DNA from 2 places in the Dasania marina DSM 21967 genome. Region 2 is predicted to be linked to the other one. Evidence: predicted binding sites of a transcription regulator. Region 2 holds the regulator's gene; the other holds the start of a gene.
What was found. The regulator sigma-54, encoded in region 2, starts transcription at its own class of promoters, with help from an activator protein. The targets are predictions, from matches to a motif close to TGGCACANNNNTTGCNNT.
Positions count from the first base shown of each region.

Region 1 (3,840 bases), on a different contig from region 2:
GTTAATGCTGCTGATGCTGAAGCTATACGTAGGGCTGCCCACAGTTTAAAAGGCAGTGCCAGTAACATGGGAGCAGTGAATTTAACCGACCTGTGTCGCCGCTTAGAAGCTTTGGCCGGTGAGGCTGAGCTAGCCGATAGTCAGAGTTTGCTTGCGCAAATCACCGCTGAGTACGCGATAGTGCGTGAAAGATTACAGGCGCTGTAAAAACACTTTTTAAACATCCAGTAAAAGACTGGGTAAGAAGTAAATTCTAATAAAACTTGGCATTTAAACTGCATTATTTCCCCTTAGTGATATTACCTAGTACTGGGGATTAAAATGGATACAGCTAGTCAATTACTGTTAGGGCAAACACGTGCAGCCACTGCTGCGGCTAGTGATCGCGCTGCCAATAGTGGTGTAGGTGCCAAAACTGCGGCGGCGAATGCCTCGTCAGCCCAGAGCCACAGCCAACCTGACAATATTGATCAGCCTTTTGCCCAGCATATGGCCAATGCTACCCAGCCTGCTACTCAGGCTGTTAGCGCCGTCAACAAATCCTCCGGTACCGCCACTCCCCACTTTGATTTTAGCCAAGAGGCGCTGCTGGCTGAGGCCGATAGCGGCAATGGCTTGCAGTTTGCCGGTGAGTTATTGCCAGGCCTATTGCCACAATCTATGGCTGGCTGGAGTGTGTCGGGGCAGCAGGCAGGCGCTAGCGAGGCCAATAATGCAGCCGCTGGCTCACAGGGGTTGCCTGTGGATTTAGAGCAGCAAATAGCCTGGCAAACACCGGCGGGAATTAATGCTCAGGCTGGCACTGTACAGGGGACGTTAGCCGCAGGTAGTGACGCGTTAGCGCCATTGTCACAGCAAAGCGCCCAAGCACAGGGTATGGTGACTATTATGGATAATTTCAAACAGCAGCGTGCCGGCGCTGGGTTGGCCGATCCGCAGGCTCTCGCTGAACAATGGCTGGACCCTGATGCGCTGACAACGATGAGCACACAGTCAAAAACCAGTTTAGGGCAATTTAGCGGTGGCCAAGCTATACCGGGTTTAGGGCTGGCTGAAGGCCAGCTTACCGGTCCGGGCGGCGGTTTGAATGCATTAAATCAAGGCTTGCAGCAGAGCTCGGGGCAAAACACTGAGGCGTTATTGGCGGCCAATGCCGCTGCATTGTCCATAGCGGCTGAGCCAGATAGTGCCGCAGCCGATAAATTAGCTGCCAGCCTGTTAACCGCTACCGCTACTTCGACAACGTCCTACCCGAAAGTTGATGGGGGGGCGAGTTACGCGCAAGCTGCCAGCGCTAGCTTTCAAACCAGTGTTTCTACGTCAGTCATGGCGCAGGGCTGGGGTGATACTGTGATGCAAAGAGTGATGTGGATGAGCTCCCAGCAAATTCACAGTGCCGAAATCCAGTTAGACCCGCCAGAACTGGGTTCCTTGATGGTGAAAATCAATACCAGCCAAGAGCAAACCACGGTTAATTTTATCAGCCCGCATGCGGCGGTGCGTGATGCCCTAGATCAAAACCTACCGAAACTGCGTGAGCTTATGGCTGAGCAGGGGGTGGATATGGTCGATGTCGATGTCTCTGAGCACCCTGGCCATGATAAGGCCGAGCAGGGCGATGATGGCGGCGAAGGCGCGCAGGCAGGTTTGCTGGCGCAACAAGGTGATGAGGCGATGACTAATGATCAGCCTGGCACCCAGCCGCAGTTACAAGACATAGGCTTGATTAACGCCTATGTCTAAGCGTTTCCGCTGAAACTGGGTAAAATCTAACCGTATTATGCTGTGGGCAATGATTTTGCACTAAATTAGCCCACAGCCCTCCTTATTTCTAGTTAGCTGCATTACACTTCCCTCTGTTGGCAATATTCACGGCTTAGGCCAAATATTGCGCTAAGCAATTGTTTTTTAAAAAAATAAAAACTGTTCTAAGGCTGGCATAGCTTTTGCTGCCAGAGGATAGAGCGTTCAATGCGGCGGAAAAATGGCATGGCAGAAGAAGAGAGTGAAGTAGCGGAAGACGCAACGGCGGCGAAAGGCGGTAAGGGCAAGATTATTGTACTTATTGTTGCCGTATTAGTGCTAATAGCAGGCTCGGTAGGGGTAACGCTGTTCTTCTTGGGCTTTTTTGATCCACCTCCACCCACCGAAGAAGAGCTGGCAGCAGCGGCTGCTGAGGCTGGGGTAGAAGCGCCTAAGGGCAAGATTAGCGCGATGTATTTTCCGATTCAGCCGCCTTTTGTGGTCAATTTTCAATCCCGTGGTAGGCAGCGATTTTTACAAACCGACGTCACTATTATGACTCGTGATCCGGAAGTGTTTGCCACCATACAAAAGCATTTACCGTTAATAAAAAACCGTTTAGTGATGATTTTAGGTGGTGGCGCTTACCAAGAGCTACAAACTAATGAAGGCAAAGAACTGATGCGACAACAGGCGATGCAAGGTGTGCAGGCGGTTATCACAGAAGAAACAGGCAAAGAAGACGGCGTAGAACAAGTGTTGTTTACTAATTTTGTGATGCAATAACAGGTATACCGAATGAACAATTGGCTAATTGCGGTAGAGGGCTAACGTGCAGGACTTACTGTCACAAGAAGAAATTGATGCCCTATTACACGGTGTGGATGGCGGCGACGTTGAAACCGAAGAGGAGGTCGACTTTGACGAGGCGCGTTCCTACGATTTAACCAGCCAAGATCGCATCGTGCGTGGGCGCATGCCCACCTTGGAAATGGTTAACGAGCGTTTCGCCCGTTACACCCGCATCAGCCTATTTAATTTATTGCGCCGCACCGCCGATGTGGCAGTGGGCGGCATACAAATACAAAAGTTTGGCGAATACGTACACACCCTGTATGTACCCACCAGTTTAAACATGGTTAAGCTGCGCCCGCTGAGAGGCACCGGCCTGATTATTTTTGACGCTAAGCTGGTGTTTAAATTAGTGGATAATTTTTTTGGCGGCGATGGTAGGCACGCCAAGATTGAAGGCCGTGAGTTTACCCCCACCGAATTGCGTGTAGTAGAAATGGTATTGCGCGATGCTTTTGTCGACTTACAAGAAGCTTGGAAAGCGGTTTTTCCGGTGCAGTTTGAATTTGTTAACGCCGAAGTTAACCCGTCTATGGCCAATATCGTTAGCCCCAGCGAAGTGGTGGTGGTGAGTACCTTCCACGTAGAGCTGGATGGCGGTGGCGGTGATATGCATATTACGCTGCCATACTCCATGATAGAGCCTATACGTGAAACCTTAGATGCCGGTTTGCAAACGGACGTTGATGATGTCGATGACCGCTGGGTTAATTCACTGCGCGAGGACGTGATGGGTGCTGCGGTTACGCTGAATGGCACTATTGCGAAAAAAACGGTATCGCTGCGCGATATATTAGATTTACAAGAGGGCGATGTTATACCGGTAGACATCCCCGATAAAATGATACTGTTTGCCAATGATGTACCGGTGTTTAATACCAAGCTAGGTGTGTCCAAAGGCAATATGGCCTTACAAATAATTGATAAGGTTGATCGTAAATCCTTGTCTTAATAACCTTGTCTGAATAACAAAGTTTTAGCGCACTCAGGTGCACAGGTAGTGGAGCGTTACTATGAGCGATGATGAAGATGTCAACCAAGAAGATATGGCCGATGATTGGGCTGCCGCGATGTCCGAACAGGGGGTTGAGGCCGATCAAGACGATATCGATGCTTTGTTATCGGGCGCGCAGGACGATAGCCCACCTGCCGCTGAACCTGCGCCTATGGAAGAGCTCACCGACACCTCGGTAGCCAGTGGCGAAGCGCCCGACTTGGATGTGATTTTAGATATACCGGTGCGGA
Region 1 covers NZ_KB891585.1:588,302-592,141, reverse strand. Annotated here, with positions in the region: gene B067_RS0112360 (Hpt domain-containing protein) at 1-207, shown strand, start outside; gene B067_RS0112355 (flagellar hook-length control protein FliK) at 322-1,743, shown strand; gene B067_RS0112350 (flagellar basal body-associated FliL family protein) at 1,972-2,529, shown strand; gene fliM (flagellar motor switch protein FliM) at 2,576-3,547, shown strand; gene fliN (flagellar motor switch protein FliN) at 3,609-3,840, shown strand, end outside.
Region 1: a site for sigma-54 is predicted at 1,936-1,953, ahead of B067_RS0112350 (flagellar basal body-associated FliL family protein). Genes of this name have one in related genera too.

Region 2 (3,840 bases):
CCAGAGCCCGTATCCGTACCAGCCCCCGTAAGCGACGATGTGTCAGCTACCGCCGTAGACGCGCCCACCCCTGCAGCTATTTCTGCAGCTACCCCAACACCTACCCCTACGGTACAGCCCAACACAACAGGCAATGACAAGGCCAGCGCACCAACCGACGATCATACCAACCCCAAAACCGACCTAAAGGATAGCCATGCCGACGCTGTTAGCCAGTAACCTAGCCAAGGCCTACAAAGGCCGGGAAGTGGTTAAAGATGTTTCACTGTCCGTAGAAAGCGGCCAAATCGTCGGTTTATTAGGGCCTAACGGTGCCGGTAAAACCACCTGCTTTTACATGATAGTGGGCATAGTCACCGCAGACCGCGGCCGCATCACCCTGGACGATAAAGACCTCACCGGCCTCTCCATGGGCGGCCGCGCTAGACAAGGCATAGGCTACCTACCCCAAGAAGCGTCTATCTTTCGCAAGCTCAGCGTGGCCGACAACATTATGGCCATACTGGAAACCCGCGCAGACTTAAGCCGCCGACAACGCAAAGCTAAACAGCAAGAGTTACTGCAAGAGCTGCACATTACCCATATACGCGACAGCTTGGGCATGGCCTTATCGGGGGGCGAACGCCGCCGGGTAGAAATCGCCCGCGCGCTAGCGACTGAACCGGCATTTATTTTATTGGATGAGCCCTTTGCTGGCGTAGACCCCATTTCGGTGGGCGATATTAAAAACATTATTAAGCATTTAAAAAACCTTAATATAGGGGTGCTAATCACCGACCACAATGTGCGAGAAACCCTTAGCATCTGCGAAAAAGCCTATATCGTCGGCGATGGTCACATCATCTCCGAAGGTTCACCCGAAACCGTGCTCAATAACCGCAAAGTGCGGGATATTTATCTGGGCCACCAGTTTGTTTTATAAGCTGTGCAGCTTTTAAACTACTGTGGTGCATAGCCATAAAAAAAGCGGTATAAATATTGCTTTCTTATTGCCTATAAGAACCTGCATAAACTACACTAGGCCTTAAGTTGTCCTCATTAATCACTGGCATTAATAGCCTGCACCAAGGGTAAAACCACCCACCTGGCGCGACTTCCTTGTGCGGAAAAGTAATAATTAGTCACTATGAAACAATCGCTACAACTTAAAATTGGCCAGCAGCTGACCATGACGCCGCAGTTGCAGCAAGCGATCAAACTATTACAGCTTTCCACCCTAGATTTACAGCAAGAGATACAACAAGCCTTAGAAAGCAATCCCATGCTAGAGGTGAACGAAGAAAGCGAAGCCGACAGCCCAGCCAAAGAAGGCGATAAGCAAGCCGAGCTGGTAGACCTCAGCCAACCCAACGAAAAACCCACCAGCAAAGAAGCCGACAGCACCGCCGCCGATGCCGATAGTGACTGGGCTGAAAACAACATCCCCGACGACCTACCGGTAGACACCAACTGGGATGACGTTTACACCAATAACAGCCCCAGCAGTAACGGCTCATCAGCCAGCGGCGATAACGACTATAACTTTGACGCCAACAACAGCGCCGAAGAATCATTACAAGATCACCTCTACTGGCAGCTCAACCTGACCCGACTCTCCGACTTGGACCGAGCCGTCGCCATGGCTATAGTTGATGCCGTAGACAACAATGGCCGGCTCACCCAAACCCCCGAAGATATACTCTCCGGTTTTAGCGAAGAATACCCCGAACTAGAGCTGGACGAAGTGGTGGCAGTACTACACCGGGTACAGCAATTTGACCCGCCGGGGGTGGCTGCAGCTGACTTACAAGAGTGTTTGATGATACAGCTCAACCAGCTGTCTCCCGACACCCCTTGGCTAAAAGAAGCCAAACTTGTCACTACTCGCCACCTGGCCTTATTGGGCAACCGTGATTACGCCCAATTGATGCGCCGTAGCAAACTCAAAGAAACACAGCTGCAAGCCGCACTAGTGCTTATCCAAAGCCTTAGCCCCAACCCCGGCGAAACCATTACCAGCAGCCAAACCGAATATATAGTACCCGATGTTTTTGTTAAAAAGATCAAAGGCCGCTGGACCGTCGAGCTCAACCCCGATACCGCCCCCAAACTCAGTATTAACAGCACCTATGCCTCCATGGTTAAGCGCGCCGACAATAGCAGCGACAACAACTATTTGCGCGACAACTTGCAAGAGGCGCGCTGGTTTTTAAAAAGCCTACAAAGTCGCAACGAAACCCTGATGAAAGTGGCCACCCGCATCGTCGAGCACCAGCGCGGCTTTTTGGATTACGGTGACGAGGCCATGAAGCCTTTAGTACTGCACGACATCGCCGAGGCGGTAGAAATGCACGAATCCACTATCTCGCGGGTCACCACCCAAAAATACATGCATACGCCCAGAGGTATTTTTGAGCTCAAGTATTTTTTCTCCAGCCATGTCAGCACCGACTCCGGCGGCGAATGCTCCTCCACCGCGATACGGGCACTGATCAAAAAACTCATAGCCGCCGAAAACACCAAAAAACCACTCAGTGACAGTAAAATTACCGCCTTACTGGGCGAACAGGGCATCAAAGTGGCCCGCCGCACCATAGCCAAATACCGCGAGTCGCTTAATATACCGCCCTCTAATGAGCGCAAGCGGCTGGTTTAAGCTGAATAATCAAACACTTAAAAAACTACCGACACAGCGACGAGATTCTTAGCAGGCGAACTAAACAGGCTGCCAAAATTACGCTAAGCTGAAAGAGACGGGAGCCACTTCCTCCCTATTCAATTAAAGAGTCCGCACGCCGTGCAGCACTACTTTTTAACCCTGTCAGAAGGAGCCAGCCATGCAAATTAATGTTAGCGGTCACCATGTCGAAGTTACTACAGCCCTTAGAGATTACGTCAGCAGCAAATTTTCCCGCCTAGAACGCCATTTTGATCAAATAACTAACACCAATGTCACTTTAACCGTTGAAAAACTCAGCCAAAAAGCAGAAGCTAACGTCCATGTTGCTGGCGCCGATTTATTCGCTGTCTCAGAGTCTGAAGATATGTATGCTGCGATAGACACGCTCACCGACAAACTTGACCGCCAACTGATTAAACATAAAGAAAAAGTCAAAAGTTATTAGCCCATTAACCCCAAGCACGCTCACACAGTAATCGCGAAATTCTATGTCTTTATCCTCCATTCTTACCCTTGAGCGCACCCTCTGTGGTGCCGAAGGGCGCAGCAAAAAACGCGTTCTAGAAACTACATGCCAATTTATATGTCAGGATATAGTTTCGCTAGACAGTGAGGACTTATGCGACAAGATCACTGCCCGCGAGCAGCTGGGCAGCACCGGCCTAGGCCACGGCATAGCCATACCCCACTGCCGCATAGACAACTGCAGTAGCATTACCGGCGCGTTGATTAAACTAGAACAGCCGGTAGACTTTGACGCGATAGACGGTGAGCCCGTAGATATCTTGTTTGTACTTATCGTGCCTAACGAAGCGCAGGATGAACACCTAGCGGTGCTAGCTACCCTGGCCAAATTATTCAGCACCGCCGAATTTTGCCAGCAACTGCGCAACGCCAAAACCAGCCAAGAGCTGTTTGATATAGCCATTAACGCTTAGCTATAAACCCTTTGCTATTTAAGCTTATAGTCATAAACCACAGTCATTAATAACAGCCACACAGGAGCACTATGAGGCTAATTATCATCAGCGGCCGTTCCGGCTCAGGCAAAAGTAGCGCCCTCAACCTCTTAGAGGACGAAGGCTATTACTGCATAGACAATTTACCGGTAGCGCTGATTCCCGATTTAGTCACCCATCTTAAACAAGGCGGCCATCCTTCAGGGGATAAAGTTGCGCTGT
Region 2 covers NZ_KB891579.1:30,809-34,648, reverse strand. Annotated here, with positions in the region: gene lptA (lipopolysaccharide transport periplasmic protein LptA) at 1-219, shown strand, start outside; gene lptB (LPS export ABC transporter ATP-binding protein) at 197-922, shown strand; gene B067_RS0109000 (RNA polymerase factor sigma-54) at 1,127-2,635, shown strand; gene hpf (ribosome hibernation-promoting factor, HPF/YfiA family) at 2,817-3,104, shown strand; gene B067_RS0108990 (PTS sugar transporter subunit IIA) at 3,148-3,597, shown strand; gene rapZ (RNase adapter RapZ) at 3,669-3,840, shown strand, end outside.